2 regions of the Dorea sp. 210702-DFI.3.125 genome follow, and region 1 is predicted to be linked to the other one. Evidence: predicted binding sites of a transcription regulator. Region 1 holds the regulator's gene; the other holds the start of a gene.
The links. Region 1 encodes NrdR, which represses ribonucleotide reductase genes. Its sites were predicted from a motif close to CACAANATNTTGTG; they were not measured.
Positions count from the first base shown of each region.

Region 2: a site for NrdR is predicted at 5,005-5,018, ahead of nrdD (anaerobic ribonucleoside-triphosphate reductase). Genes of this name have one in related genera too.

Region 1 covers NZ_JAJCNF010000008.1:73,569-90,640, forward strand. The annotation lists gene LI164_RS05740 (ABC transporter permease) at 1-608, opposite strand, end outside; gene LI164_RS05745 (ABC transporter permease) at 623-1,576, opposite strand; gene LI164_RS05750 (ABC transporter substrate-binding protein) at 1,712-3,280, opposite strand; gene LI164_RS05755 (polysaccharide deacetylase family protein) at 3,501-4,379, opposite strand; gene LI164_RS05760 (alanine--glyoxylate aminotransferase family protein) at 4,418-5,647, opposite strand; gene LI164_RS05765 (exodeoxyribonuclease III) at 5,933-6,685, opposite strand; gene truA (tRNA pseudouridine(38-40) synthase TruA) at 6,807-7,541, opposite strand; gene nrdR (transcriptional regulator NrdR) at 7,538-7,999, opposite strand; gene LI164_RS05780 (YlmC/YmxH family sporulation protein) at 8,108-8,347, opposite strand; gene arcC (carbamate kinase) at 8,543-9,472, shown strand; gene LI164_RS05790 (nicotinate-nucleotide adenylyltransferase) at 9,571-10,215, opposite strand; gene trxA (thioredoxin) at 10,235-10,546, opposite strand; gene LI164_RS05800 (NUDIX domain-containing protein) at 10,651-11,682, opposite strand; gene LI164_RS05805 (RluA family pseudouridine synthase) at 11,822-12,712, shown strand; gene yqeC (selenium cofactor biosynthesis protein YqeC) at 12,726-13,487, opposite strand; gene LI164_RS05815 (alpha/beta fold hydrolase) at 13,555-14,481, opposite strand; gene glpK (glycerol kinase GlpK) at 14,485-15,978, opposite strand; gene LI164_RS05825 (DUF1667 domain-containing protein) at 15,975-16,337, opposite strand; gene LI164_RS05830 (NAD(P)/FAD-dependent oxidoreductase) at 16,341-17,072, opposite strand, start outside.
Region 2 covers NZ_JAJCNF010000002.1:144,658-161,729, forward strand. The annotation lists gene ispG (flavodoxin-dependent (E)-4-hydroxy-3-methylbut-2-enyl-diphosphate synthase) at 1-335, shown strand, start outside; gene LI164_RS01800 (PolC-type DNA polymerase III) at 328-4,893, shown strand; gene nrdD (anaerobic ribonucleoside-triphosphate reductase) at 5,133-7,322, shown strand; gene nrdG (anaerobic ribonucleoside-triphosphate reductase activating protein) at 7,421-7,915, shown strand; gene LI164_RS01815 (YitT family protein) at 8,016-8,879, shown strand; gene LI164_RS01820 (Rpn family recombination-promoting nuclease/putative transposase) at 8,966-10,075, opposite strand; gene pepT (peptidase T) at 10,505-11,731, opposite strand; gene LI164_RS01830 (YbaK/EbsC family protein) at 11,825-12,289, opposite strand; gene LI164_RS01835 (UDP-N-acetylmuramoyl-L-alanyl-D-glutamate--2,6-diaminopimelate ligase) at 12,560-14,026, shown strand; gene priA (primosomal protein N') at 14,026-16,242, shown strand; gene def (peptide deformylase) at 16,344-16,814, shown strand; gene fmt (methionyl-tRNA formyltransferase) at 16,815-17,072, shown strand, end outside.

The DNA of each region.
Region 1 (17,072 bases):
TTCCATAAGATTCTGAAATTTCCGCTTCCCTGTACTTTTGCAGCTTCTACATAAGTCTGCTCACGAATAACCATAGCGCTGGCACGTACTGTACGCGCTACGTTTGGAGTATATACAATTGTAAGTGCTACAACTACATTCCAGCTTGATGTTCCAAGTGCCGCAATCAATGCAATCGCAAGTAAGATTCCCGGAATTGCAATCAATCCATCACAGATTCTCATAAGGATCTGATCAAGCACTTTAAAATAACTTGCATAAAGTCCGATAATTGTTCCCAAAACACAGGAAAAGATTGCGACACAACCGCCAACCCAAAGAGAAACTCTTGCTCCGTACATTACACGGATAAATAAGTCTCTTCCTAATTCATCTGTTCCAAAAATATGTGCAGCACTTGGTGCTTTCAGACGATCCATGACCACCATTGCATTTGGATCCTGCGTGTTGAGAATCGGAACTAATATTGCAGTGACCAGAATTAATAAAAATCCAATTGTTCCGATAATCAGTCCCGGACTTGCGAGTAATTTTTCTCTTGTGATCTGTCGTTGTTCTTTTATAATTGCCTCACTGGAGGCAGAAATTCCTTTTCTTGTTAATACCATTTTCCGCCCTCCCGTTATTTATTTCTGCCTGGCTGCAGTCTTGGATCTACAAATCCATATAAAATATCAACCACAAGATTTACCAGTACATACAATAATGTTACAAATAATACAACTCCCTGGATTACATATACATCTCTTCGATTAATAGAACCCATTGTCAACATTCCAAGCCCCGGAATATTAAACAACGTCTCCGTTACGATTGTTCCTGTAATCAGACTTCCAAATGACTGTCCGACTGCTGTAAGAATTGCAGGCGCCGCATTTTTAAGTGCATAGCGAAGAACTACTTTTTTTTCTTTTAATCCTTTTGCTCTTGCTGTGCGAATATAATTTTTATATAACACCTCAAGAAGTGATGATCTTGTCATTCGTGTAATATAAGCAGCTTGTACAATTCCAAGTGAGAGTGCAGGAACAAACAGATATTTCCAATGTTCCAACAGTCCATTTGCCAATGGTGCATACCCTGCTACCGGGAACCAGTGATGATACACACTAAAAAATAACATTAAAAACATACTTAAAAGGAATCCTGGAATTGCAATACCAAGCAATGACACAGATACTGCTGCTACATCAGTCGCGCTTCCTCTCTTATATGCTGCAAGAATCCCAAGTGGTACAGAAAGAACTAATGCAATTAACTGCGCAAGAATTGCAAGGCTGATTGTTGGTCCAAAATATTCAGCAATTGCTTCTGTTACAGACTCATGTAAAAAGAATGAATCCCCCCAGTTCCCCTGAAATACATTGACGATCCAGTCACCATACTGCACAAGAAATGGTCTGTCAAAACCAAGCTGCGCATTCAAAGCATTTATCTGATCTGCTGATGCTTCCAGTCCTAAAATTGCTGTCGCAGGTCCTCCCGGTATCATATATACAACCAGAAAAACAACAAATGACACAACAAAGAGTACAGGAATCAATGACAGAATACGTTTTCCAATATAAGATAACATATAGTTTCCTCCTCCATGATTTTCAAGTTCAATGAAAATATTCCTAAAATTCGCAAAAGCGGCGGTTGCTTTCGCATTCCGCCGCTGTGTTTACTATTCAAGACTCACCTAGATGTAAGTAAACTCTTCCATCTATTACTCTGCAAAAGTGATATTCCAGTAAATTGGGAATCTCAGGTACTGATAATTCTCAACTTTGCTGTTCATAGCTGTAATGTTTGTGAAATGTCCGATAACACTTGCTGCACCATATTCATAAATGAATGACTGGAGGTCTTCCCATGCAGCTTTTGCTTCCTCGTTAGAAGATGCTGAACGGATTGCTTTGATTCCGTCTGATATTTCCGGACGATCCAGTCCTGCCCATCCTTTATCCAGTACTGATAACTGAATTGGAAGCATGTTGTAGCTGTTACTTGTAATATACATACTAAACTGTTTCGGATCTGCACGGTGCTCCATGAATGTGCTGAAGTCGTAACTTTCAACTTCTGCATTGAATCCTGCTGCTTTTAACTGTTCCTGAACAACTAATGTTGCGTTGTACATCTCATTGTATTCTGGTGTTGTAACTAATACGATTTTTTCGTTGTTGTAGCTTGACTCAGAAAGAAGCTTTTTCGCTTTCTCTACATCGTTCTGATTGTAATATTCAGAGCCAGCCTCTGTTCCCCACTGAGCATCATCTGGATTACACCAACCTGCATTCAGCTTATAAAGATCAGCATCTCCATAACTTGCCATCAGAATATCATCACAGTTGAGTGCTGCAAGAGCTGCCTGACGTACTTTTTCATCAGCCATAACACCCTCTGTTGTATTCAGGAACAGGTTCAATGTACCACCACTACGAACATCCATAGTCAGATTCTTGTCTGTTGCAAGATCTTTGTACTGATCTGCCGGAATATCCTCAGCAATGTCATACTGACCATTCTGTACACCTGCGATACGAGTCGCTGTATCTGTTACAATATTAAATGTGATTGTGTCAGCCTGTGCATTTTTTGCTCCTGCAAGACCACTGGATTCTCCTTCAGCCGGCTGATAATCCTCATATTTTTCAAGTTTTACATACTGATCCTGCTTCCACTCTGCTACTTTGTACGGACCAGTTCCAATATATTCCTTTACACCCTCATCACTTGCTGAATCAACAACTGACTTTGGATAGATTGCTGCAAACTGAATAGGGCTTGCAAGAACCATGATGATATCAGAAGATGGCTCATTTACAGTAAGCTTCACTGTATAATCATCTACTTTTTCAAACACTGAACCGCCAATGAGTGTTTTAGCCTTTGGTGAAAGCTCCATCCAACGATTCATAGATGCTACTACATCATCTGCCTTCATCTCATCTCCGTTGTGGAATTTTACTCCCTGACGAAGTTTGATTGTGTACTCTTTTCCATCATCGCTCATCTCATAAGACTCTGCAAGTACTGGCTGTGGTTCATAATTCTCATCCATCTGGAACAGAGCTTCATAAATATGAATTCCAATTGCACCTGTAACATTAGCATTTACAGTGTGTGGATCCAGTGCAGGCGGATTTGCTGCAATTGCTGCATTAATCTCAAACTGCTTGGCTGTAGAATCTGCATTTCCAGATGTAGAACTGGATTTGCTGCCACCACAACCTGTTGCCATAGTTGCGATCATTGCGACACATAAAAGTGCGCTTACGATTTTCTTTTTCATTAAGTTCTCCTTTTCTTTTTCCCCAGTTGTATCACTGCTTTATTGAGCAATAATTATCAACGTTAATAAGTACGCATTTAATGTTACCACAGTTTACTTTCCACTGTCCAATCAAGAATTTAAATAAAAGAGACAGCAAATATTAAACTATTCTATATATGTTCTTTAATTGATGTGTACATTCTTACTTTTCGCCCATTTTATGGGCTTTCCCAGTTGCCTACTTCGCGTCCGGAATTTGTCTCCCGGTCACGTCCATATGGTAATTTTCTTTATAAATCAGTTGCGATATCGGCACTACCTGATAACCTTTTTCCTTCAATCCGTCCAGCAACGCATCTAGAGCATCTGCCGTATATTTCGCCCCATTGTGGCACAAGATAATCGAACCATTTCCAAGTGCCTTATGATTCAGCACCGTATTCAAAATACTATCAACCCCGTAGTCTTTCCAATCCAGACTATCCACGTCCCACTGAATCGGATAATATCCATTTTCCCTTGCATTTAACACAACGGCGTCATCATAATCTCCATATGGTGGGCGAAACAGCTGCATCTTGACTCCTGTCAACTCCTTCACTTTTTCATGAACACTCATTAACTCTTGTGTCTTCTCCTCATCGGAGAGCTGAGACATATTCTTATGATTCTGGCTATGGTTTCCAAGATCATGGCCTGCCTCATAGATTGCTTTCACATCGTCAGGATAACTTTCGACCCACCCGCCAGTCATAAAAAATGTGACATGTACATCATGTTTCTTTAAAATGTCCAGGATTCTCTGCGTATCATCATTTCCCCATGCCGCATCAAATGAGAGCGCAACTTTCTTTTCGTCGGTCTGGACACAGTAAATCGGAAGTTCTTTCCCATTAACATTGCTTGAAACCTTGACGATTCCTGATATGTACCTGTATGAACCTATCATCGCTATTGCAGCCACACAAGTAAAAATCCCACGAGTCAACCATTTCTTATTCAATTTCTTTTGAATACTCTCGCGATTTGCCCTTATTCTCTCAAGTTTTATAAACTTTCTCATAAAAAACTCCGGAACATCTGTCTTTATAACAGTATATGTTCCGGAGTAAATCAGATATTCTCCACTTAGTTCTAAATGTTCGATAGTTTTATTTATTTCTCAGCGTTTTTGTATACTTCCATCGCTGCTGCCACACCTTCACCTGTAGCAATCTTAACATTATTCTGAAGCATAACTGCCTCCAGTGCTCCAAGGAGAATCAGGATATTTCTCTTCTGGCTTGAGTATCCCATGTTACCGATTCTTAAAATCTTGCCGTCCAGTGGTCCGAATGATGTTGCAATTTCGATTCCAAACTCGTTGAGAAGTGTTCCACGGATTACCTTTCCGTCTACTCCTTCCGGAATATTGATTGCTGTTACAACTGGCATCTTGTGCTCGATATCTCCGAAAATGCTAAGACCCATTGCGTTCAGACCAGCACACAGAGCCTTGTCATTGAGGCTGTGTCTTGCCCATCTTGCTTCCAGAGTCTCATCTACGATGCAACGAAGTGCTTCATGTACTGCATACTGCATACTTGTAGCCTCTGTATGATGGTTCAGACGTCTTGGGCTCCAGTAGTCCTCAAGCTGTGCAAGATCCAGATAGTTGCTCGGGATTCCTGCAAGTGAACCATTTACATCATCTGCTGTACGGATTCCCTTCTCTACTTTCTTTCTCTTCTTAACGATTTCTTCAATCTGCTCATTGTATGTGATCAGTGCAGAACCTGAAGGTGCTGAAATACATTTCTGTGTACCGGAGATACATGCGGATAACTTCCAGTCGTCAACGTGTACTTCTGCTCCACCAAGTGTTGCAACTGCATCTACAATCAGAAGTGCACCATATTTCTCACAGATTTCACCAATCTCTTTCAATGGCTGCATCATAGATGTAGAAGTCTCACCGTGGATAAATGCAACGGCTTTGTAGCTGTCTTTCTTTAATGCCTCTTCAATCTCTTCCGGCTCAAATACAGTTCCCCATTCTCTCTCAAGAAGTGTGATATCTGCTCCACATCTCTCCAGAATCTCTGCAAGCAGATATCCAAAACGTCCGAATGCAGGAATCAAAACTTTATCTCCCGGACAGATTGCTCCTGTCAGAACTGTCTCAAGACCTCCTCTTGATGTGGTATCTACAAGATATGTCATTTTATTTTGTGTCTGAAACACATAGCGTTCCATCTCCATTGTCTCATTCATAAGTGCTGTAAATTCCGGATCGAACTGTCCGAGAATGTGTGCGCCCATTGCGCGAAGTACGCGAGGATCTGCTTCAACTGGTCCCGGTGTCATAAGTGTACGTGGTGATGGATTAATTTCTTTAAATTTCATGTCTGTCATCCTCTCTTTTCATGTGTTGTTTCTGTTATTTTTTCCTGTTTTTTTCTTAGAAATCCATTGGAAAGATGCTTTTAAACATTCTTCCGGAAGCATCTGATATTGGAAATTTTATTCCTGATATCGAAAAAAGAGGTGCAAAAAACCAATAAGCTTGTTCCCCCATTGGATTTTTCAACCTCTTTTTAATGACATTATTATACCCACAAATTCCCTATATTTCAAGAGAAAATGCGATTTTGAGAGTTAAAACCCAAAACCGCATTTTAAAATTTAAAGTTACTTTATATCCAATTCCACCGGGCAATGATCTGATCCCATAATATCTGTCAGTATCTTCGCGTCTTCCAATCTGTCTTTCAGACTCTCGGATACGCAGAAATAGTCAATTCTCCAACCTGCATTCTTGGCTCTTGCACTAAATCTGTAAGACCACCAGGAGTAGATACCTGTCTGCTCCGGATAAAAATACCGGAATGTATCTACAAATCCGGCATTCAGAAGCTCTGTGAATTTCTGACGCTCTTCATCGGTAAATCCGGCATTTTTCCGATTCGTCTTTGGATTCTTCAGATCAATCTCTGTATGCGCTACATTCAGATCACCGCAGAAAATAACCGGCTTTGTCTCTTCCAGCTTTTTCAAGTATGTAAGAAAATCTTCCTCCCATTTCATACGATAATCCAGTCTTGCAAGCTCGCTCTGGGAGTTTGGTGTATACACGGTAATAAAGTAAAAATCTTCAAACTCCAATGTAATCACACGCCCTTCCTGGTCGTGCTCCTCGATTCCAAGTCCATAGCTTACGCTGATTGGTTCCTGCTTGGTAAATATTGCTGTCCCCGAATAACCTTTTTTCTTCGCATAATTCCAGTACTGATGATATCCCGGTGTGTCCAGTTCAAGCTGTCCTTCCTGCATCTTCGTCTCCTGAATGCAGAAAATGTCTGCGTCCGTCTCCTGAAAAAAATCCATAAATCCTTTTCCGGCACATGCACGAATACCATTTACATTCCATGATATAAATTTCATTTTAGTCTCCTGTGTTCTTGTCTTCTATTTTTGTCTTCCATTTTCAAAATTGACAGGCAAAATGTTCTCCTGCCTGCCTTTTGTTTCGTCGAAGTATGCTTTTTCTTCTATAGTAACGGCATTAATAATACACTTTTCTTAAAAACAGACCCCTTGCCGGTGCCAGAAATCCTGCCAGGCTTCTGTCTTCTGCTGCAATGACGACCGGAATCATAGAGGCTTCACGCTCTCCTGTTCCGACCTCCAGAAGTGTGCCTGTCATAATCCGGACCATATGATACATAAACCCGGTTCCATAATAAGTAATACGGAGCTTTTCTCCATTACTTACAATTTTAATGTTGGTAACCCTGCGGACTGGATCCTTATTCTCACTGTCATCCGTAAAGCTTGTAAAATTCTTCGGTCCGATCATATAATCTGCTGCCTCGCGCATTGCTTCGATATCCAGCTTATGTGGATAATGATAGCAATATCTTCTGGAAAATACATCTGGTTTTTCTCTGCAGTCAATATAATATTCGTACTTCTTGCCTTTTGCACTTTTTCTCGCATGGAACCCATTTTTCATCAGTTCCACTTTCATGATCCGGATATCTTCCGGTAAATATCTGTTAATGGAATCCTTCAATTCCTTTACATCGTAAAGCTTGGAGAGCTGTACGCTTGCAACCTGTCCACGTGCGTGAACCCCTGCGTCAGTTCTCCCGGAGCCATCTACACGGACTCTGTATCCGACCAATTTTCCAATGCTCCACTCTAATATATGCTGAATTGTATTATCTGTCGTCGCCTGTCTCTGCCACCCCTGATAGCGGGTGCCATCATAAGAAATTGTTAATTTGTATGTTCTCATTTTTCTTCCTTATCTAATATCTTCTTTAGCTCGTCCATAAAAGTATTCACATCTTTAAATTCACGGTATACAGATGCAAATCTTACATATGCTACTTCATCCAGGTCTTTCAGTTCGTCCATGACAAGTTCACCGACCACACTGCTCGGAATTTCTTTTTCTTCCAGACTGAATACCTTTGTCTCTATATTGTTCACCGCCTGTTGGATCTTCTCTGTCGGCACCGGACGCTTATAGCATGCCCGGATAATTCCGTTTTCAATCTTCTGACGGCTATACTGTTCTCTGTTGTTATCTTTTTTTATAATTATAAGAGGGATTGTCTCTATCTTTTCATAAGTTGTAAAACGCTTCCCACATATATCGCAGGCACGTCTTCTTCGAATGGAGCTTCCGTCCTCTGCAGGTCTGGAATCAATTACTTTTGTGTCAGGATTTCCACAATATGGACATTTCATATTCTTTCGCGCTCCTTTTCCTAATCTTTCTTTATTAGTATATCTTGTGGCGTACGAGAAGTCAAACCACTATTACTCCCATTTCCCGGACTTTTTCTTAATTTTTTCTTATTTTTTCTCATGCATTTCTACCAGTATGACATCTGGTCCGATTTTGCAAATGCATTTGTAAGGAATGATATATTCGGAGCCGTCACAGAAGAAGTTACAGAACTTTGATGTCTTTGGAATAATGATTGCTTCGATCTGTCCACATTTTTCGTCAAAGACAAAATCTACAATGTAGCCTAATTTTTTACCGTCACAAGCGTTGATGACTTCTTTTCCTTGAAAATCGTTCAGGCGCATATTCATCCTCCACATACATTTTTAATATAATATATGCAGTAAGAATGTCGAGGTCCTTCATGGATTTATGCATTGTTTTTTCTTCTGCGGATATATTTTGTCAGATTTTTTCTTCAAGAATCACTTAAAATCTTGCCAATTTTAACCCACTCATGTATGATTAAAGGTAGAATACTTTTAGCAGGAGGCCATACTATGAAGAAACGAGTTGTTGTCGCTCTGGGACACCGGGCACTTGGAACAACATTGCCGGAACAGTTAGAGGCAGTGAAAAAATCAGCGAAAGTAATTGCCGATCTTATCCAGAACGGATATCAGGTAGCTATTACACACAGTAATGCACCTCAGGTCGGAATGATACATACCGCATTGAATGAGTTTGCAAAGCAGCATGAAGATTATACAGCAGCACCTATGTGTATCTGTTCAGCCATGAGTCAGGGATATATCGGTTATGATCTCCAGAACAACATTCGCGAAGAGCTTTTAGACCGCGGGATTTTCCGCACAGTCAGTACCGTTCTTACCAGTGTTGTTGTGGATCCTTATGATGAGGCATTCTATACACCAACCAAAGTTCTCGGCCGTTATCTGAATGCAGAAGAAGCTAATCTGGAGCGGAAAAAGGGAAATTATATCGTGGAAGAGCCGGGAAAGGGATTCCGTCGAATCGTATCTGCACCGAATCCAGTCAGCATTGTCGAGATTGATGCGATCAAAGCCCTGTTAGATGCAGATCAGGTTGTTATCGCATGTGGCGGTGGGGGAATTCCGGTACTTGAGCAGGACAATCATCTCAAAGGAGCCAGCGCTGTTATTGAAAAAGATCTGACTGCCGGTAAGATGGCAGAAGAGACAGATGCTGATATGTTGATCATTCTGACAAGTGTTGAGAAAGTTAAGATCCATATGGGACGTGCCGATGAAAAAGACCTTGGCGAAATTACAGTCGATCAGGCTAAAAAATATATGGAAGAAGGACATTTTGGAGTTTACAACATGCTCCCGAAATTCAATGCTTCCGTAAACTTTGTAGAAGGCAGAGAAGGCAGAAGTGCACTCATCACTTCTTACGATAAATTAAACGAGGCGCTGGAAGGAAAGACCGGAACAGTGATTCGTTAGATTCCATCTTGAATTTAAAAATGTTTTTAAAAGAAAAGTATGGTTGATAACAAAAATCTCTCTCAATTATTATCAACCATACTTTTTTGTCTATTCCTTTAATCCATATCCTGGGATTCCATCATTTCGAGACGTTCCACTGCCTCTGCAATGTTCATCTGTTCAATGGCCTTTTTTTCTTCAATCCTCATAAGTTCCAGACGCTTTACACGCTTGTCCAGTTCATTTTCTGTCAGATAATGATACACACTTTTGGGAACAAACTGTTTCCACTCCTGATCTGTGGCGATAAGCTCCCGTACTTTTGATCCAGTAATTCCTTTCTCTTCTTCCGTTTTTCTCCAAAGAATATTCACATCCAGGTCAAGGCTTCGTAAAATCTTGTACTTTTCCTCATCCCAGGCATCAAACATTCCTACATAGTATACTGCTTCTTTGGGTGTATACTGTGCGATATACTCCGGCATGCTGATCGGGAATGGAATAAAATCATACTCTTTCGCAGGCACATTAAATTCTTCCATTGCACCGCGGATCATTTCACACCGCTCAAAATAAGTCAATGGATTCCCTGCTTTCGTTCCTCTGTTCTCATCATGCACCGTATCCCGCGTGTGCGCTCCGTCCGGATTCGTGATCCCGATATATAATTTGTCGCAGCGCATCTTTGCTGCAAGAATATACTCCATATGTTTCAGGTGAAGCACCTGAAATCTTCCATTTACAATTCCCGTTCTTGTCATTTGTATACCCGTTTCCTTTTTATTTCCCAATTAAATGTAATACTTCTTCTTTACTGATCAGTCCAAGCTGCTTTCCTGTCACTTCTCCGTTTTCAAATACAACAAGCATCGGAATGGACACAACCTTATACTGTCTTGCAAGATCCATGCACTGGTCTACGTCCACTTTGCAGATCTTTACATCATCTACTTCTGCTGCCACTTCTTCAATAACCGGTCCAAGCATCTGACACGGTCCGCACCAGCCGGCCCAGAAATCAACCAGTACCTTTCCTTCTGCTTTTAATACTTCCTGCTCAAATGTATCTCCTGTTACATGTACAACTGCCATATATGCTTACCTTCCTTTCATCTATTCATTATCTGCACAGATTCATTTTTTTATAACTGCATCTTTGTACAGCCTGTCTGTACTATATTTTCTCTGACTTCATCTTAACGGCCGACACTTACTCTGTCAAGGTATTCCCCGACCATCCGAAATTCATCTTCGTAAATACAGTTCGGCATCGTGCCGTCATGAACTTTCTGCCTGCACTCCTCGTAATCCATCCAGCGAACCGCTTCCACTTCTTCTTTCTGTAATTTGAGGTTTTCAATCTCCACCGGTTCTGTGTATACATAGACCGAACTAAGTTCTCTGTCCCGGAACATTTTCCCATAAAATTCTGCCTCAAATGCTCCGTAATGTACACCTATATAATGAAGTTCTTCCGGTTTTGCCTCAATACCAAGTTCTTCTTTCAGCTCGCGAATGGCTGACTCAAGGATCTCATCTCCGGCGTCCACATGTCCTGCGGAGGATATATCATAGCTGCCTGGATTGGAATCTTTTGTCTGACTGCGCTTCTGTAAAAGAACGTCATAACCACTCTTCTCATTCGGACGCACAATCCACATATGCACTGTCGCATGCAGACTTCCTTCACGGTGCGCAACCACTCGCTCTCTCACAATTCCGGTTTTACTGCCGTCTGGATTTAAAATATCAAAAAGCTCCATTGGCTTTCCATTCAACACTGCTGACACCAGTGTATCATGGCCATCATAGACAAGCTTCAGTGAGAAGAATGGCTCTTCATCTGCAAGGAGCCGTAAAAATATCCGGTCGCCTTCCCAGATATTTAGTTTCAACACGTCCTCTTTTTTCACCCATTCCAGTTCACCTTCATCGCATGCTATGGATTTTCCTTCGAATTCATCAGCAGTAAACAGATGCATATACTCTGTCACACCATTTCCGGATACAAATGTCACAATCCCACGGAACCGATAAGAAGTCAATGTATATCCTGTCTCCTCTTTCACTTCACGAAGCACACACTCTTCCGGACTTTCATCTGCTTCAAAATGTCCGCCCACACCGATCCATTTATCCTTATTCACATCATTTTTCTTCACTGTACGGTGAAGCATTAGATATTGCCCATCTTTTTCTATATAACATAAAGTACTAAGTGATGTCATTATTGGTTTCCTCTTTTCTTATAAATAATGGCTGATAAATAATGTAATTCACTGGATTTCCATTACACTGAAAAATGTGCTATACTAGCACTAATCGCCAGATTACTTTTTATTATAGACATTATATGGGAGAAATGCAATGAATCGAAATATCGATTATATCATAGATAAAGACAGTGCCGGCCTTAGAGTTGAGCAATTCTTACGCCGAAAGCGCTACTCCGGGCAGAATCTGTCGGAGATCAAAAGAATGCCGAAAAGTATCCTTGTAAATGGGGTACATTATTATATGCGTCAGGAACTTTCCAAGGGCGACCACCTGCAGGTGCGGATCTGTGAGACACAAAATTCTGAGAAAATCCCACCGACGAAACTTCCACTCGATATCATTTATGAAGATGAGGATCTTCTTGTGCTGAACAAGCCTGCCGGCATGCCGATTCACCCGTCTTTAAATAACTATACAAATTCCATGGCAAATGCTCTGGCTTATTATTTTCAGTCTCAGGGAAAGCCTTTCATTTTCCGGTGCTGCAACCGTCTGGACCGGGATACTTCGGGACTTACCATTGTTTCAAAGCATCTGGTCAGTGGCAGTATTCTCTCGGACATGACAAAATACCGGGAAGTCCACCGGGAATATCTCGCGATTGCACGAGGTTCTGTCACACCTTCCGAAGGAACCATCCAGGCTCCGCTCGGGCGCAAGGAAGGAACCATCATTGAACGGACCGTAGACTGGGAACATGGAGAAGATGCAGTCACCCATTATAAAGTGGTAAAAGAAGCAAATGGGCACAGCCTTGTCTCTCTTCGTCTTGAGACCGGCCGCACCCACCAGATCCGTATTCATATGAAATATCTCGGTTATCCACTGATTGGTGACTACCTGTACAACCCAGACATGGAGTACATGACACGTCAAGCTCTGCACTCCCACCACATGGAATTCACCCACCCGATTACCGGGGAACATATGAGTTTCACTGCACCGCTGCCAGAAGATATGGCGCGTGTTATGCAGGAATAATTCAAGAATTTTATCAGAAATATTTCTTCAACTCATTTTGACGATTTTCACAACTTGTGATCATTACATTTTCAATGCTCTTTTCTTTTAACAAGGAGCGGATCTTCGCGGCCCGCTCCTTGCGGATTTCATCGTCACATTTATTCAGAACGACACAATATTTCCGGTCTTCCACGCCTTTTCGTGCACCTTGCACTGATGAAAGGATTTTTGCAATATCCTCTTCTGCTATCAGATGTTTATAACTCGTATTTAAAAACTGAACTGCAAGGTCTTTTCGAAAGCAGACTTCTTCTAATGGCTTTCCTAATGCGTCCATTCCCACAACCGCAATGACATCTGTACACTCCGGAATAATGACTGGTTCTTTCTCAATTGGCACCTTACAAGGAAGATGCTTTGCTCCATCCGCTTCAATTAGTACAACCTCCGCTTCCTGCAAAACCTCCTGTAAAAATGAACTATCTGGCATACGCATCTTTTTCACAGATTTCTTATTTTCCATCTGATTTACTGCTGCCTGATCTCCTGCTGCAAGATTCTTATTACTTTCACAATCTGTACCGATGACCGCAATCTGGTCAGATTTCCAGAGACTTCTCACTTCTTCAATATTCCACGCACGGATTTCTTCTGGCGGGGTCTGCAAATGTGTACTTGTCGTCACAATTACTTTTTTCCCTTCTTCTCTGAAAATTTCAGCCAGTGCATACATGGTCGTTGTCTTGCCACCACCGCCGACCAGCGAAATGACTCTTCTTTCTCTCTCAGCCAATTTTTCATCTCCTCGCATTTTTCCAGTTCACCTTTTACAAGTCTTCTCCCGTTTCAGTCGATGCTGGCTATATCAGATGCGCTTCCACCCACGCCAGTATATCCTCGTAAACGGTCTGACGATCCAGCTCGTTTAATATCTCATGACGGTCTTTCTCATAGAGCTTAAGGGACACATCTTTAATTCCACATTCCCGATACGTTTTTGCAACATTTTCCACACTTTTTCCGAAGTTTCCAACAGGATCGTCTGATCCTGCCACCAGATACAACGGCAAATCTTTTGGGATCTTTTCAATATTCTCTTTTTTCTGTGCATACTCAATGCCACAGAACATATGATAATATGCATTGACTGTAAAGCGGAACGTACACCATGGATTCGCCAGATAGGCGTCCACCTCTTTTTCATCACGCGTCAGCCAGTCCTTATCTGTTCTGGCAGGCTCAAACCGTTTATTATATCCACCAAATGCCATGTTATCCACAAATGCACTCCGGTAATCATCACCTTTAAATGCGGCAATGACTTTGCACAGTAATTTTCCAAAAAATAATGCGGCTCCAGGCTGTGCTCCGGTTCCCATGACTATGACTCCGGAAAGCCCAGGTCCGTACATTTCCATATACTGACGGATCAGGAAAGACCCCATACTATGCCCAAGCATAAAATACGGCTTATCCGGATATTTTTTCTGCGTCATTTCCCGAAGTTTGTGAATGTCACCGATTACATATTCATTTCCATTCGTTTTATGAAAATATCCATGATATTCTTCATTTTGCACAGATTTTCCATGTCCCAGATGGTCATGTCCGACCACGTAAATTCCATGTTCGTTCAGATATTTTGCAAATACGTCATATCGGTCGATAAATTCGACCATACCATGACACAACTGCATAACTGCATGGATCTCCCCCTCCGGCTCCCATTCGATTGCATGAATCTGTGTCACTCCGTCCCGCGACGGATATTGAAATTCCCGCTTCATAATCTAGTCCTCCACCCACTCGAATGCACGACCGACTGCTTTCTTCCAGCCTTTTAACAAATGTTGTCTCTTTTCGTCTGTCATGTCTGCATGGAATGTTCGGGACAGTGCCCAGTTTGCGCGCACGTCCTCTACATCTTCCCAGTAACCCACTGCAATTCCTGCAAGATATGCCGCTCCGAGAGCTGTTGTCTCCACACACTGTGGTCTGAGCACATCAACACCAAGAATGTCGGACTGGAACTGCATCAGAAAATTATTATTTGATGCACCACCATCTACTTTGAGCGTCCGGATCTGTACACCAGATTCTTCTTCCATCACTTTCAAAATGTCATTGGTCTGGTACGCCATAGATTCCAGTGCCGCCCGGATAAAATGTTCTTTTTTGCAGCCTCTTGTGATGCCCACGACCGTACCTCTTGCATATGGATCCCAGTACGGCGCTCCGATTCCGGTAAATGCCGGAACAAGATAAACGCCTGCAGTATCTTCGACCGCAGTTGCATAACGCTCCGTATCTGCTGCTTTGCGGATCATACGCATCTCATCACGCAGCCACTGGATTGCCGCTCCTGCCACAAAAATACTTCCTTCTAATGCATACTGGACGGTTCCGTCTGCGCTGGCTGCAATAGTCGTAAGCAGTCCATTTTCTGAAGTCACAGCCTTTTCTCCTGTATTCATAAGCAGGAAACAGCCGGTTCCATATGTATTCTTCACTTCTCCGGCATCAAAACAGCACTGGCCGAACAATGCTGACTGCTGGTCACCTGCTGCCCCGGCGATTGGAATACTCTCGCCAAACATACCGACTTCTGTATATCCGAAAATTCCACTGGACGGTTTTACTTTTGGCAGCATGTTCTTTGGAATCTTGAAATAATCCAGAATCTTCTGATCCCAGTCTAATTTATGAATATCGAACATCATCGTTCTGGAGGCATTGGTGTAGTCTGTCGCATGTACTTCCCCACGGGTCAGATTCCAGATCAGCCATGTATCAATTGTTCCAAAAGCAAGGTCTCCATTTTCTGCCTGCTTTCTGGCTCCCTCTACATGATCCAAGATCCATGCCACTTTTGACGCTGAAAAATATGCATCAGGTATCAGTCCTGTCGTCTCTTTCACATAGTCCGTCAGACCATCTTCTTTTAATTGATCGATCCGTTCTGCAGTCCTGCGGCACTGCCACACGATTGCATTGTAAATCGGCATACCCGTCTCACGGTTCCACACAACCGTCGTCTCTCTCTGATTCGTAATTCCAATGGACGCAATCTCATCAGCACTTGCACCGATTTTACTGATTGCTTCGGTCGCAACAGATAACTGAGATGCCCAAATCTCCATCGGATCATGCTCGACCCAGCCCGGTTTTGGATAAATCTGCTCAAACTCTTTTTGCGCTACACTGCAAATATTTCCTTTTTTGTCAAATAAAATACATCTGGAACTGGTTGTCCCCTGATCCAGAGCCATTACATATTTTTTCATACACGTTCTCCCATCTTCTTTGTAGCGATCACCGGTACATTTGTCCCCGCAATATCCTGCACAATTATCTGCCCTGTTTCCACTGGCGCTTCTACGACAACATGTTTTAATTCTCGCACGCATTCTAATACTTTCGCCTTAGGAATATCCGTCTTCGTGCGCACCGGAAGCATGCGCCCGTCACTCATTTTCACCGTACTTGTCACGGTACGCTCCGGACTTACCAGTTCCTTTCTGGCATAAGCATCTCCGCGCTTGCAAGTATTTCCTGTAACACTTATAACCTCTCCACGTTCCAATACTGCACATAATTCACATCCAAGAGGGCAGCCGATACAGATTAGTTTCTTCTCCTCCATAGTCTATCCCTCCTTCACCGTGATGATAAGCTGTTGTAAATCCGGATATTTTAAAAGTTCTTCCCTGCCAAGCAGAATCTCTTCCATCTCCCCAGGTGCTACGACTGGACGTTTCTTTGTCTTAATCCGTTTCTCGCTATTCTCTTCCTTACAGTATACATCGACTGCACAGTTTTTTACAACTTTTCCGACACGAAACCGCACTTTCAATTTATCCGGCATCTTGGACAAATGAATGGCAGATGGAACGGTATAGCGGACACAGCCAAGAGAAATGAGTGGAATCACTGGATCATTATTATCATTCATCTTGGAAGCCTTACCTATATCCGAATCACTATACTGACTCTCTTGGTCTATGCCAGGATTACTGCTTTGATTCTCTTGTAAAATGTATCTCGCCGCACATGTTCCTGCTCTGTCCGCTTCCTCTGATACAAAATCCACAAGATCATGAACATGAAGCACATTTCCACAAGCAAATACTCCCGGCACATTTGTCTCCAGACTCTCGTCTACAACCGGTCCGCTGGTCACTGGATTTAATTTCACGCCCAGTTCCCGTGACAATTCATTTTCCGGAATCAATCCACAGGATAACAACAGAGTATCACATGCATATTCTTCTTCCGTTCCCGGAATTGGCTTTCCTTTCTCATCGACCTTGGCAAGTGTAATTCCTGTCACCCGTTCTTTTCCATGAATATCAACGACTGTATGGCTTAACTTCAGTGG
Region 2 (17,072 bases), on a different contig from region 1:
AGATCAAGACAGCGAAGATTATTTTAAAGACACTGGGACTTCGCACAGGTGGAATTGAGGTTGTATCCTGTCCGACATGCGGAAGAACCCAGATTGATCTGATCGGACTTGCAAATCAGGTCGAAGAGATGGTTGCAGATATCCCACTGGACATTAAGGTCGCAGTTATGGGCTGTGTGGTCAATGGACCGGGAGAAGCAAAAGAAGCAGATATTGGAATTGCCGGAGGAAAGGGAGAAGGACTCCTGATCAAAAAAGGCGAGATTGTAAAGAAAGTAAAAGAAGAGGAACTATTAGAGACATTGAGACAGGAGCTGTTGCATTGGAATGAGTAAACCGTTCTTTGAAGTATTCCCTACGTTAAAGGCAGGGGAAGATATACGTAATATGTTCGAAGGAGCGCAGGTATTAAAAGTGACGACCAACTCTGACCGGACATTTTTAAGAGTGCATATAGTAAGCCGTCATCTGATTCAGAAAACATTGGTATACGAGATGGAGCACCTGATCAAGAACCAGCTTTTCGGAAGAAGTGCCGTGCAGGTAGAGATTCGAGAAAAGTATGAGCTGTCCGGACAGTACACGCCAGAGAATGTGATGGCGGAGTATCTGGACAGCTTTCTTGCGGAGCTGGATACAAGAAGTGTTGTAGAACGCAATATGCTGCAGAATGCGAAATGTACCTTTGAAGAAGGAAATATTCTTTGCATGCAGTTAATCGACACTGTTATTGCGCAAGGAAAAAAAGATTCTCTGACAGATTATTTAAAAGGTGTGTATGCAGAACGTTTCGGATTGCCCATTGAGATTCGTGTCATGTATAAAGAACCAAAAGAAAGTACTTTGAAATACAATGATATGCGTCTGCAGCAGGAAGTAGACAGTATACTGGATCAGGTTGAGGCTGTACAGAAGCAAAAAGAGGAAAAAAAGCAGGAAAAAGAAGCAAAGTCTGGGGAAAAAGAAACATCTGGAAGCGGACAAGGTGGAAAAAATTCCGGAGACGGAAAAAATTCTGGCAGTCCTGCAAAAGGTGGATTTTCAAAAGGCAGTGGATTCCAGAAGGGTGGCTTTCGTGATAAGAAGGTGTTTGTGAAATCTGCGAAGATGGATCTTGATGAGTCAGGTTTGATTTACGGACGCCCATTTGACGATGAGCCGATTGAACTGTCAACCGTGATTGGTGAGATGGGAGAAATTACATTTCGAGGAAAAGTCATTAGCTTTGATACAAGAGAAATCCGCAATGAAAAGACCATTGTCATGTATGCAGTGACAGACTTTACTGATACGATCATGGTCAAGATGTTCGTGCGTAATGATCAACTTGCAGATGTACTGGCTGAAATTAAAATGGGTGCATTCCTGAAAATTAAAGGCGTGACCAATATTGACAAATTTGACGGCGAACTTGTCATTTCTTCTGTGTTTGGAATTAAGAAAATTTCTGATTTTACAGAATCCAGAAAAGACAATGCGGTAGAAAAGAGAGTGGAGCTCCACTGTCATACGAAAATGAGTGACATGGACGGAGTTTCCGAGGTCAAAGATCTTGTAAAGAGAGCACATGACTGGGGGCATAAGGCAATTGCGATTACAGATCATGGTGTGGTACAGGCGTTCCCGGACGCGAATCATTATATTGAGACACTGGATAAAGACGATCCATTTAAAGTTATTTATGGTGTGGAAGGATATCTGGTCGATGATTTGCAGGATGTGGCAGTCAATGAGAAAGGTCAGTCTTTAAAAGGAACCTATGTTGTATTCGATCTGGAGACGACGGGATTTAGTTCGGCAAAAGATAAGATTATCGAAATTGGTGCAGTTAAAGTTGAGAACGGAGAAATTACGGATAAGTATAGTACATTTGTGAATCCGAAGATTCCGATTCCATTTCGAATCACACAGCTTACAAGCATTACTGATGAGATGGTTATGGAATCACCGGAGATTGAGACAATTCTCCCACAGTTTCTAAAGTTCGTAGGAGATGCAGTGCTGGTAGCGCACAATGCCAGTTTTGATGTGAGCTTTATCGAAGAAAATTGCAGGCAGCAGGGCATAGAACCGGATTTTACTTCTGTAGATACGGTGGGACTTGCTCGTGTATTATTACCGACACTTTCAAAATTCAAGCTAAACGTTGTGGCAAAAGCACTGAATATTTCTCAGGAACATCACCATAGAGCAGTGGATGATGCCAGAGTTACCGCAGAGATTTATGTGAAATTTATTCAGATGCTGGAAGAACGTGGAATCGAGACACTGGATCAGATGAATCATTTTGGCGCGCACAACGCGGAAGCAATCCGTAAGATGCCGTCTTACCATGTCATTGTTCTGGCAAAGAATGATATTGGACGCGTGAACCTTTATACATTGATTTCCAAGTCACATCTGGAGTATTTTGGACGTCAGCCGAGAATGCCAAAGAGCGAAGTGTTAAAATACAGAGAGGGTCTGATTATTGGAAGTGCTTGTGAAGCAGGAGAATTGTATCAGGCAATACTGGGAGAAAAATCTGCAGAGCGGATTGCCAGAATTGTTAATTTTTATGATTATCTGGAAATACAGCCACTTGGAAATAACCGGTTCATGATTGATAGTGATCGTGTGGAGAAGGTTCAAAGTGAGGAAGATTTACGTGAGATCAACCGTGAGATCATCCGTCTTGGAGAACGGTTTGATAAGCCGGTCGTGGCGACCTGTGATGTGCACTTTATGGATCCGGAAGATGAAGTGTACCGCCGTATCATTATGGCAGGAAAAGGATTCAAAGATGCAGATCAGCAGGCACCGTTGTATTTGCATACGACAGATGAAATGCTGGAGGAGTTTGAATACCTTGGTTCAGCAAAAGCAAAAGAAATTGTCATTGACAATCCCAATATGATTGCGGATATGGTGGAAAAAATATCACCAGTCCGCCCGGATAAGTGTCCACCGGTCATTCCAGATTCAGATAAAACGCTTCGTGAAATCTGTTATAACAAGGCACATTCTATGTATGGAGATCCGCTCCCGGAGATTGTTACAGAGCGTCTGGAACGTGAGCTTAATTCCATTATTTCCAACGGATTCGCCGTTATGTATATTATCGCACAGAAATTGGTGTGGAAATCCAATGAGGACGGATATCTTGTAGGATCCCGTGGGTCGGTAGGATCTTCTTTTGTTGCGACCATGGCTGGAATTACAGAGGTAAATCCATTAAGCCCACATTACTATTGCCCGAAGTGCCACTACAGTGATTTTGAATCCGAAGAAGTACGGGCTTACGCAGGGGGCTGTGGATGGGATATGCCGGATAAGGAGTGCCCGGTGTGCAAAACCAGGCTTGTAAAAGATGGATTTGATATTCCGTTCGAAACATTCCTTGGATTTAAAGGAAATAAAGAGCCAGATATCGATCTGAACTTCTCAGGAGATTATCAGAGTAATGCCCATAAATATACGGAAATTATTTTCGGAGCCGGACAGACGTTCCGTGCCGGAACGATTGGTACGTTGGCGGATAAGACAGCATTTGGGTATGTAAAGAACTATTTTGAAGAGCGGGGAACAAGAAAGAGAACTTGCGAAATTGACAGGATTGTTCAGGGATGTACCGGTATCCGCAGAAGTACCGGACAGCATCCGGGAGGAATCATTGTACTTCCTCACGGGGAAGATATCAACTCATTCACTCCGGTGCAGCATCCGGCAAATGATATGACGACTGATATTATTACGACACATTTTGACTATCATTCCATCGACCACAACTTGTTAAAATTGGATATTCTGGGTCATGATGATCCAACCATGATCAAGGCACTTGAGGCATATATCAGTTCGCCTGCTATGGAAAATGAGTACAATGAGACGGATCATCCATTTGTAGCAACAGATATCCCTCTGGATGATCAGGGGGTAATGTCTTTATTCCATGATACATCGGCACTTGGAATCACACCAGATGATATCGGGGGATGTCCGGTAGGATGTCTTGGAATTCCGGAGTTCGGAACGGATTTCGTAATCCAGATGGTAGTAGATACAAAACCACAGACACTTTCAGATCTGATCCGTATTTCCGGATTGTCCCATGGAACGGACGTATGGCTGAACAATGCGCAGGAGCTGATTAAGAGCGGTAAGGCAACCATTTCTACAGCAATCTGTACCCGAGATGATATTATGACATATCTGATCAACAAAGGACTGGATAGTGAGGAATCCTTCACGATCATGGAGCGAGTGCGTAAAGGTACCGTTGCAAAAGGAAAATGTAAAGATTGGCCGGAGTATAAAAAAGATATGTTGGAACATGATGTGCCAGAGTGGTACATTGGTTCCTGTGAGAAAATTAAATATATGTTTCCGAAAGCCCATGCGGCAGCCTATGTCATGATGGCATATCGTATCGCCTATTGTAAGGTAAATTATCCGCTGGCATACTATGGAGCATATTTTGGAATCCGTGCAGATGCATTTTCTTATGAAATTATGTGTCAGGGCAAGGAAAAACTGCAATACTATATTGATGATTATACAAGACGGTCTGATTCTCTCAGTAAAAAAGAACAGGATACAATGAAGGACATGCATATTGTTCAGGAAATGTATGCGAGGGGATATGAGTTTCTGCCAATCGACATTTATCGCGCAAAAGCAACAAAATTCAGTATCGTAGACGGAAAGCTGATGCCACCGTTTTCCAGCATTGACGGAATGGGAGAGAAGGCTGCAGAAGCGGTGGAGGAAGCGGCAAAAGATGGTCCATATCTGTCCAAAGATGATTTTAGAAACCGTACGAAAGCAAGTAAGACGGTTGTAGATTACATGGCAGATTTAGGACTTTTAGGAGACCTTCCGGAGTCCAATCAGTTGTCATTATTTGATCTTTAACAGACAAAATGGGCAAAAAATGGACAGAAAAAGGTATACTTATAAAAGTATGTTAAAATTAAAATAATGCTTTTCAAACGCCATATTTTGTAGTAATATAATGGGGAGGAACACAATATCTTGTGATTTTGAAGAAACTAAATAGTTTCTTACCGGAGTGAGTGTGAATTGTGGAACACAAGATGTTGTGGTGGATCCGAAAAGCAGAAGAACAAAGATATATAAGAAAGGCGTGAGACATGAAGATGTTAGTGAAGACGAAAGTAATCAAAAGAAATGGAGAGGAAGTCGGCTTTGATCTGGAAAAGATCGAGAATGCAATCCGCGCAGCTAATGAAGAAGTTGATAATATTTACAAACTGAATGAATTCCAGGTCCGGGCAATTGCAGATGATATTGCAGGACAGGTAAAAAAATCAACTCACGCTATACATGTAGAAGATATTCAGGATATGGTAGAGACTGGAATTATGGGAATGCGTGGCTATGAAGTGGCACAGAAGTATGTGCGCTACCGTTATAAACGTGAATTGGCAAGAAAGTCCAATACAACAGATAACGGGATCCTTGCACTGATTGATAACATTAATGAAGAAGTCAATCAGGAAAATTCCAATAAGAACCCGGTGATCAACTCCACGCAGAGAGATTATATGGCAGGAGAAGTAAGTAAAGACCTTTCCAAGCGTGTACTTCTTCCGGAAGAGGTTGTAGAAGCACATGAACAGGGAATCATTCATTTCCATGATTCAGATTATTTTGCACAGAAAGAGCACAACTGTGATCTGATCAATCTGGAAGATATGCTTCAGAACGGAACCGTCATCAGTGAGACAATGATCGAAAAACCACACAGCTTCTTTACAGCGTGTAATGTGACGACTCAGATTGTAGCACAGGTCGCAAGTAATCAATATGGAGGACAGTCTTTTACACTGGCACATCTTGCACCATTTGTGGATATCAGTCGTAAGAAAATCCGTAATATTGTTATCTCTGAACGTAAAGCATGTGGGGAGAGTCTGGATGAGGCAATCATTGACAAACTGACAGACTGCCGTCTGAGAGAAGAGGTAAAAAGCGGAATTCAGACAATCCAGTACCAGCTTATCACACTCATGACATGTAACGGACAGGCACCGTTTGTTACCGTATTCATGTATCTGGATGAGGTGGAAGACGGTCAGACAAGACAGGATCTGGCACTCATCATTGAAGAAGTATTAAAACAGAGAATGCAAGGCGTTAAGAATGAGAAGGGTGTTTGGATCACACCGGCATTCCCGAAACTGATTTATGTCCTGGATGAAGATAATATTACAGAAGATTCTAAGTACTGGTATCTGACAGAGCTTGCAGCAAAATGTACTGCAAAGCGTATGGTTCCGGATTACATTTCTGCAAAGATCATGAAGGAACTGAAAAAGGGTGAAGTTTATCCATGTATGGGATGCAGATCTTTCCTGACAGTAGAGGATTCTCAGATGCTTCCAAACGGAAAGCATAAATTCTACGGGCGTTTCAATCAGGGTGTTGTTACAATTAACCTGGTAGATGTAGCATGTTCCGCAGAAGGAGACATGGACAGATTCTGGCAGATTCTTGATGAGAGACTGGAGTTATGCCACAGAGCACTCCGTTGCCGTCATGAGAGACTTCTTGGAACTATTTCAGATGTGGCACCGATTCTCTGGCAGTACGGTGCATTGGCAAGACTGAAAAAAGGTGAGACCATTGATAAGCTTCTATATGGCGGATATTCAACCATTTCTCTTGGATATGCAGGCCTTTATGAGATGTGCATGCGCATGCTTGGAAAGACGCATACAGATCCGGAAGCCAGACCATTTGCAATGGCAGTTATGCAGAGGTTGAATGACAAATGTGCCCAGTGGAAAGCTGCTGAGAATATCAGCTATTCTGTATATGGTACACCGATGGAGTCTACCACATACAAGTTTGCAAAATGTCTTCAGAAGAGATTCGGAATCATCAAAGGAGTTACAGATAAGAATTATATTACGAACAGTTATCATGTACATGTATCTGAGCCAATCAATGCATTTGACAAGCTGGAGTTCGAGGCAGAGTTCCAGAAACTGTCACCAGGAGGAGCAATCAGCTATATTGAAGTCCCGGATATGCAGCAGAACATTCCGGCAGTCCTTTCTGTGATGCAGTTCATCTACGAGCATATTATGTACGCAGAATTGAATACAAAGAGTGACTACTGTGAAATCTGTGGTTATGATGGAGAGATTCAGATTAAAGAAGACGAAAGTGGAAAGCTTATCTGGGAGTGCCCGAACTGTGGGAACCGTGATCAGGATAAGATGTCAGTAGCCAGAAGAACATGTGGATATATCGGAACACAGTTCTGGAATCAGGGAAGAACACAGGAGATTAAGGATAGAGTCTTACATCTGTAAAAGCAAATTGCGGAGTTAAAGTATAAAATTATACGGTTCCCGGATTTCGCATTAAAATTTGCAGATTAGTTGGAAAAAATAAAGGCTGGGAATTTTATATGAATTATGGAGAAATAAAAAAATATGATATAGCAGATGGTCCGGGAGTTCGAGTGACATTGTTTGTCTCAGGATGTCGTCATCACTGTAAAGGTTGTTTTAATGCAGAAACATGGGATTTCCATTATGGGAATCCGTACACTGAGAATACTGAAAAAGAAATTTTGGATGCATTGAACCATCCATACATTGCAGGACTTACACTTCTTGGCGGAGAACCATTTGAACCGGAGAATCAAAGAGAACTTGTAAAGCTCTTAAAAAAAGTCCGGGAAATGTATCCAAAGAAGAATATCTGGAGTTATTCCGGGTATGTATATGACAAAGATCTGATACCAGGTGGAAGAGCCTATACAGAAGTCACGGATGAGATGTTGTCTTATATAGATGTACTGGTAGATGGTCCGTTTGTAGAAGATTTGAAGGATATTACCTTACAGTTTCGGGGAAGCAGTAATCAGAGAATTTTAAATCTTCGTGAAATGAAATTATAATACAAGAGCAGATGCGAATTATAGAATATATAGTTTGTGTCTGTTCTTTTTTTTGAGAGAAGCTATGATATCAGATGAAAGATAAGAGGAGGAAATGTATATGTTAAAGAAAAAATTTGACTGGAAGGAATTAGGGATTGATCTTCTGGTGGATCTGGCAGCAGGAATGCTTGGTGCGGTTGGAATTTATAATTTTGCGCTGAATGCGAATTTCCCGGTAGCAGGATTTTCCGGAATTGCAATCATACTGTATCATCTGTTTAAGATTCCAGTTGGTGCAGGAATGATACTTCTGAATATCCCGGTCACCATTTTCTGTTACAAATATCTTGGAAAAACATTTTTCCTAAAGTCAGTAAAGACAACTCTGATCTGGTCCGTACTGACAGACTATGTGGCACCGATGCTTCCAGTGTATAATGGAAACAGGCTTTTGGCTGCACTTTGCATGGGTGTATTATGCGGAATAGGATTTGCGCTGATTTTTATGCGAGGTTCCTCTACCGGAGGACAGGATTTTATCAGTATGTCCATCAAGAAAGCAAAACCACACATGACACTCGGTATGATCACATTCGGTTTGGATATCTGTACGATTATCCTTGGAAGTGCACTGGTATTCAAAGAAGTTGACGGACTGATTTATGGAATCCTTGTGACATATCTTATGGCGACGGTTATGGATCGTATTATGTATGGAATTGATGAAGGTAAGATGACATTGATTGTAACAAAGCAAGGAAAAGAGGTGGCAGAACAGATTGATGAATATGCAGGCCGTGGTTCAACGATTCTGGAAGGTGTGGGAAGCTATAGTGGTGAAAAAAAAGACGTGGTCATGTGTGCATGCAATAACAAGCAGATGTATACGATAAAAAGAATGGTAAAAGAGATAGATCCGAAAGCATTTACGATCATTATGGAATCCAATGAAGTTGTCGGAGAAGGATTTAAGCAGGAATAGAGATATCTAAAAGGACAACATTTATAAAAATAAGATTCCTTTTTTGATAGTTATTGAAAAAAGGAATCTTATTTTTGCGATACAAGTTATGAATTCAATTGCTCAAGAATCTTTTCGGCGTTGTAATCAGGAAGCTGTTGCAATGCAATATCATAAATAGGTTGGATAATATCTAGTGGCTCTAGGAGTGATTCTGCAATTTGATTGACAGAATACTGTAATTCAATTCGTTTAATAACTTGCTTGATTAAATGGAGTCGTTCGCCTTCAATTCGCCCGGCACGTTCACCTTCGATTCGCCCGGCACGTTCGCCTTCGATTCGTCCCTCAAGCCGTCCTTCCTCGCGGCTGACCCGTCTGGTCTCCTGTACGTCGTAAGCCTGAAAATTGTCAAACATCATACTGAATTTCCTCCTTGTGATCTGGTCTGTAACCTCGTAAACTTCTTCATCAGGTACATTTAATTTATGAAGAAGAACGGCGATCACTTTACCAATAATTTTTAACAGATAATCTGGGGTGTCTTCTGTAAGATGTTCCGTGTATTTTTTAGGGATATCTTTTAAGGCATGAAATTCTGAGGAACTCTGAAGCTGATTAATCAGAAAGATTAAAGAGAGTTCGTCGTTCTTTTCAATCAAATCCTGTTTGGAATATTTGTTTAACGGAACGACCAGGTAATTGAAACTTGGTATGTAATCTCCGAAGACATCACTCAAAAAGACGCGATTCTTAAAGTTCAACGGTGCAGACCATGTGCTGCTCCCCTCGTAATATACGATAGGCAGGATTGGTGGATAAAGAAAATCCTTAGATTTTGTGGTACCTTTATGTAACTTTTCCTGTTGCGCGGCATAATCTGTCCAGATAAATACAATATAACGGAGTATTCGGAAGGACATATCAAAATCATTTTCTGACTGGTGTTCGATGAGTGCAATCAGATAAATCTCAGAATTGCCTATCCAAATTTTATTCACGGTATCAGAGTCTCTGGATTCCTGAAATAAAGGCAGAAAATGTGAAGAAACATTTTCAATATCTTCGGGCTTAATCTCTTTAAAAAGAGGAATGTCCGTGTAACCTTTTAGGAACTGAGCACAAAGTACCGGGTCTCCGAATACAATTTTAGCAGCGTTGTCTTTTGTGTGAGTATTGTGTACCCCATTTGAAGTTGTCGTATTGTTTGTTTCCATAAATCTCCTCTCTGGGCAAATGTGATATGGAAACTATCTGAATATATTTTAACATTTTGAGTATAAAAAGACAATGCAAAAAGAGCATATGATGAGAAAATGTAATTACATTCAGAAGTACCGTATCATTTGCCCGGTGAAACTGTAGCTATACCAGTGCCGGGAATCACTGAAAGCTGCGGTGAATGAGTAACTTCATCAAAAATCTGAGTGAATTATTTGCTGAAAAAGCAAATGAAATTCAGAATTGAAATCTTGGCTAGAGATTTCTATGGGCGTTGAAACATAATGAAAATATCATGCCCGAAATTTGATGTAGATGTAGTGTAACATAGGGAGAATAATAAAGCAAGAAAAGACTGAAAGAATTGTGAGACTAAGAGAACCATAGGAAAAGTCGAATTATTTTCCCTATGGTTCATTTTAATATTAATTGCATTGTATGCTATATATTTTCACCAGTTCTGTAATCATTTCAACAGCCTTATCCATACCTTCTACTGTAATATGTTCATACGGTCCGTGATATGCGTATCCGCCGGTTCCGAGATTCGGGCAAGGAAGACCGCGGAAGCTGAGCTGGCATCCGTCTGTACCGCCGCGGACTGGTAAACACACTGGTGTAAGACCGACAGCTTCGCAGGCTTTTTTTGCATTATCAATCAGATGCATATGCTGCTCAATTACTTCTCGCATATTGCGATATTGATCTTTTAATGTGAGTGAGACAGTTCCTTCACCCCATTTTGTATTTAAGTCGTCTGCAATCTGCTGCATAATTTCTTTACGGTGATTGAAATTTTCTGCATCGTGATCTCGGATAATATAGTTCAATTTTGCATAACTGCACTCACCTTCCATCTTCATGAGATGATAAAATCCTTCATATCCATCTGTATCGCGAGGCCTCTCACCTTTTGGAAGCATAGAATCAAATTCCATAGCGACCAGACTGGCATTGATCATCGTATCTTTGGAAGAACCCGGATGTACACTGACTCCGTGAAATTCTACGACAGCACTGCTTGCGTTAAATGTCTCGTATTCAATTCCGTTTTCCATACCGCCATCCAGTGTGTAAGCAAAATCAGCACCGAATGTTTGCAAATCGAAATGTGAAGCGCCGGTTCCAGTTTCTTCATCAGGTGTAAATGCAATACACAGGGGACCGTGTGGAATGCTTTGAGTTTTCAGTCGTTCGACCATAGTCAAAATGCCTGCGATTCCAGCTTTATCATCGGCACCAAGAATTGTTGTTCCGTCACTGGTGATTAATGTGCGTCCTTTCATAGATTTTAAATGCGGAAACATTTCCGGACTTAAGACAAGTTCACTTTCGCCAAGTGCAAGAGCTTCTCCATCATAATTCTCTGTAATCATCGGTTTTATATCATGGTCACAATAATCTGAAACCGTATCCATATGTGCAATAAAACCAATTGCAGGTGCATTTTCACATCCTGGAGTTGCCGGAATCTTTCCATACAGAAAGCATGTATCTGTCAATGTTACATCACAGATGCCTAATTCCTCCATTTCCTTTTTTAAAACATTTGCCAGGTCAAACTGGCACTGGGAAGAAGGTGTTGTCTCACTTTCCTCATTGCTCGGTGTGCGAATTACCACATATTTCAGTAATCGTTCATATGCGTTCATAAAATATAACTCCTTTAAATTAATAGAATATTAAAGATTTTTCACTGTGATACTCACAAAATGTTCTGTGCATCACAATCGTATATCCTGACATTATTCTTTGCAGACATCGACCCATTTTTTTGCAACTGAGACTGATTCTAATTCTGCAATTGTAAGTTTGACTGCACTGTGGTCATTACCTGCTGCTGGATATACAATATCGAATTTTCTCAGGGATTCGTCTAGATAAACAGGAATTCCTTCTTTGATGCCGAATGGGCATACACCGCCCGGAGCATGTCCAATATATGCTTCAACGTCATCAAATGGAATCATTTTTGCTTTTGTATGAAATGTATCTTTATACTTGTGATTATCGATTCTTGCTGTTCCTTCCGTCAGAATCAAAATCGGGGTATCACCGATCAAAAAAGATAATGTTTTGGCAATCATGCCTGGTTCTACACCAAGTGCCTGCGCTGCAAGCTCTACTGTTGCGCTGGAATCCTCCAGTTCGATGATATGGTCTACATAACCTTTTCCTTCCAGATATTTTTTTGCTTTCGCTAATGACATAATAAAAGCCTCTTTCCAAACTGATATCATAGATATCAGAAAAATGATATTTTGTAAAACTCTCTGACCTTAATGTTTCTATTGTATCATAAAAATGGTTAGAGAAAAGCAGGAAAAAATTAATTTTTTGTTCGAGATGTATTTACGAATTCGTTGCTTTTCGTCTAAGGGGTGGTATATAATAAAATGAAAGTGTTCCATGGTACCTTGTATTATTTAAATAGGTATTTAAGGAAGTATTCTTGAAAATATGATCAGGAGGCATAGAGAATGAAATTAACAAAGTTATTGGAGCGTCTGGATTACAAGGTGGTCGCAGACAGTGATAATATAGAGATTACAGAACTTGTCAATGATTCCAGAAAGGTCGTACCGGGAAGTGTGTTCGTATGCATCAGCGGTGCTGTTTCAGACGGTCATCAGTATGTAAAAGATGTAGCAGAAAAAGGTGCTGCAGCGGTTATTGTGGAAAAAGATGTGGAAGTGCCAGAGGGATTGACAGTTATCAAAGTAGAAGATACAAGATACGCACTGGCACTTATGTCAGCAGCCTACTTCGGATATCCGGCTGAAAAGCTTAAGACCATTGGAATTACCGGTACCAAGGGGAAGACAACAACAACTTATATGGTAAAAGCTATTCTGGAGGAAGTAGGACACAAAGTCGGATTGATTGGTACGATTGAGGCAATCATCGGGGATAAGACCATTCCATCTAATAATACAACACCAGAGTCTTACACGATTCAGAAGTATTTTGCACAGATGGTGGAAGCAGGATGTGACTGTGTGGTTATGGAGGTTTCTTCACAGGGACTGATGCTTCACAGAACCGCAGGGATTATGTTTGATATCGGAATCTTCACAAATCTTGGAGAAGACCATATTGGACCGAATGAGCATAAAGATTTTGAGGACTATAAGCGCTGTAAAGGACTTCTGTTCAAACAGTGCAAAGTTGGAATTGGAAATGTAGATGACAAGTGGTTCGAAGATGTATTTAAAGGTGCAACCTGCGAAATTGAGACATTTGGATTTGGGGAGAAGGCAGATCTTCGTGCAATCGATGTGAAGCACATCTCAAGACCGGGATATCTTGGAGTTTGGTACCATGTGACAGGACTGATGGACTTTGATGTGGAAATCGACATTCCTGGAGAATTCAGTGTGTACAATTCACTGACAGCTATTGCAGTATGCAGACATTTTAATGTACCGATCGAGAAAATCAAAGATGCACTGAAAGTCGCAAAGGTCAAAGGTCGTATTGAGATGGTCAAGGTATCCGATGATTTTACACTTATGATTGACTATGCGCATAATGCTATGGCACTGGAAAGCTTGTTACACACACTTCGTGATTACAATCCGGGACGTATTGTGACGGTATTTGGCTGTGGCGGAAACCGTTCTAAAACAAGACGTTATGAGATGGGAGAGGTATCCGGAAAACTGTCTGATTTTACAATCATTACTTCAGATAACCCGAGATTCGAAGAGCCACAGGCAATTATTGATGATATCATCGTGGGTATGAAAAAGACAGATGGAAAATATATCGACATCTGTGACCGTAAAGAGGCAATCCGTTATGCCATCGAGCATGGACGTCCGGGTGATGTCATTGTGCTGGCTGGAAAGGGACATGAGACATATCAGGAAATCAAAGGCGTGAAATATGACATGGATGAGAGAGTCCTGATTAAAGAAGTATTGGAAGAACTTAAAGGAGAGTAATGTTCGCTGATATTATTATTGATATTACGCATGAAAAATTAGATAAAGTGTTTCAGTATCGCATCCCCCCAGAACTTGAGGGGGTGCTTCAAGTTGGAATGGAAGTTATAGTTCCATTTGGCAAAGGGAATAAAGAAACTCATGGATATGTGATAGGATTTTCTGAAAAAGCAGATTACGACCTCGCAAAAATTAAAGAAGTTCTTTGTATTGAAGAAAACCATCAGGAAATCGAGTCAAAACTTATTGCTCTAGCTGCATGGATCCGAGAATACTATGGTGGAACTATGATTCAGGCATTGAAGACGGTACTTCCTATTAAGAAAAAAGAGCGGATCCAGCACAAGCGCAAGGTGAAGCTTCTTTTAAATGAAGAGGAAGGAAAGAAGCAGTTAGATATTTATCTGCACAAGAACCAAAAGGCAAGAGCAAGGCTTTTGGCAGGGCTGTTAGATCAGCCACAGCAGGACTATGAGCTCATTACAAAGAAGTTAAATGTCACACTTTCGGTCATTCGTTCTCTGGAAGAGCAGGGAGTATTGGAGATTCAGGAAGAAGAGAATTTCCGTAATCCGATACACTACCAGAAAAAAGATTTCGGTCCACTTACACATACACCAGAACAACAGCAGGCAATCGACACATTCTGGAAAGATTACAGTCAGAGACATTACGGAACATATCTGCTTTATGGCGTAACCGGAAGTGGGAAGACGGAAGTTTATATTGAGATGATCAGTCGGGTGGTTAGTCAGGGAAAACAGGCAATTATGCTGATTCCAGAGATCGCGCTGACTTATCAGACGGTGATGCGCTTCTATGCCAGATTTGGAAACCGGGTGTCGATTTTGAATTCCAGACTTTCCCAAGGAGAGCGATCTGATCAGATGGAGCGTGTCAGACGTGGAGAAGTGGATGTGATGATTGGACCTAGATCTGCGCTTTTTACACCATTTTCCAATCTGGGACTAATCGTGATTGATGAAGAGCATGAGCCTACTTATAAAAGTGAGCAGGTGCCAAGATATCATGCAAGGGAGACTGCAATACGCCGTGCACAGATTGAACAGGCAAGTGTCGTACTTGGTTCAGCAACACCTTCTGTGGAAGCATTTTCCTGGTGCCAGGGCGGAAGCTGCACGATGCTGGAATTAAAGAACCGTGCTACCAGGCAAGTGATGCCAAAGGTATACACGGTCGATATGCGGGAAGAATTAAAGAATGGAAACCGCAGTATTTTAAGTGACAGACTGACAGAACTTATGGAAAAGTGTTTAAGTGAGCACCACCAGATGATGCTTTTCCTCAATCGGCGTGGATATGCGGGGTTCGTCTCTTGCAGGTCCTGTGGATATGTAGTAAAATGTCCTCATTGTGATGTTTCGCTCTCAGAGCACAGAGGAGGCAGGCTCATCTGTCATTACTGTGGGCATGAGGAGAGGATGATCAAAACTTGTCCGTCCTGTGGCTCCCCTTATATTGGTGGATTCCGCATGGGAACGCAGCAGGTAGAGGATCTGGTAAAGAAGCGCTTTCCACAGGCAAGAGTCCTGCGTATGGATCTGGATACGACAAAGAATAAAGACGGGCATGAGAAGATTCTGTCAGCGTTTGCAAACGAAGAAGCAGATATTCTGATCGGGACGCAGATGATTGTGAAAGGTCATGATTTTCCTGGGGTAACACTGGTTGGAATTCTGGCGGCAGATATGTCACTGTATGGGGACGATTACCGTTCCGGAGAACGTACATTTCAACTTCTTGTGCAGGCTGCAGGCCGTGCCGGGAGAGGGAATCTTCCGGGAGAGGTTGTGATTCAGACATACAGTCCAGAGCATTATAGTATTGTAAATGCCGCAAAGCAGGATTATGAAAGTTTTTATGAAGAAGAAATCAGTTACCGGAGACTTATGGGATATCCGCCGGCTGCCGGGCTGATGGCAATTTATGCATCAGGGGCAGACGAGGCACTTCTTACGAAAGCTTCAGGATACCTGAAAGATTTTGCAGTGCGGGCAGCTGGAGAAGCACCGATGGCAGTCATTGGACCAGCAAGTCCAGGCATAGGAAAAATCAATGATATTTACCGTAAGGTCATCTATTTGAAAAGTGAAGATGAAAGAATCCTGATGGCGGTGAAGGAGCGGATGGAAAAATACATTGAGATCAATCGGGGCTTTCAGTCATTGAAGATACAGTTTGATATGAATCCGTAATAATAAGATTATCAGAGTGAAGACATGATGCCGATGCAAAGCAGGTTACAATCCACAGGCGTCATAAGATAGAATGTAGCAGGTAAAGGAGAAAAAAGATTATGGCAATCAGAGAAATCAGAGTGCTTGGGGACGATGTTTTGACCAAACACTGTAAAGAAGTAACAAAGATGAGTATCCGTACAAAGATTTTGATCGAGGATATGTTAGATACCATGTATGAGGCTATGGGAGTCGGACTTGCAGCACCACAGGTCGGAGTGTTAAAAAGAATTGTAGTGATTGATGTAGGGGAAGGTCCGATCATACTGATCAATCCGGAGATTTTGGAAACTTCCGGAGAGCAGACAGGAGAAGAAGGATGCTTAAGTGTACCTGGAAAATGTGGACAGGTGACAAGACCGAACTATGTAAAAGTCAGAGCTTTGGATGAAGATATGAATGAGTTTGAGATGGAAGGCGAAGGACTTCTGGCGAGGGCGTTCTGCCATGAGATCGATCATCTGGATGGAAAAATGTATGTAGATCTTGTTGAAGGCGGTATTCACAATGTAGAAGAGGGAGAGGAATAGATGAAAGTCATATTTATGGGGACACCGGATTTCTCTGTTGGCACATTAGAGGCGCTTGCAGAAGCCGGGCATGAGGTTGTTCTTGCAGTGACACAGCCGGATAAACCGAAAGGGCGTGGCGGCAAGATGCAGTATACGCCGGTCAAGGAAGCAGCTCTTGCCCGGGACATTCCGGTTTATCAGCCAAAAAAGATCCGGGAGCCGGAATGTATTGAAGAATTGAAAAAATATAACGCAGATATTATGGTTGTTATTGCG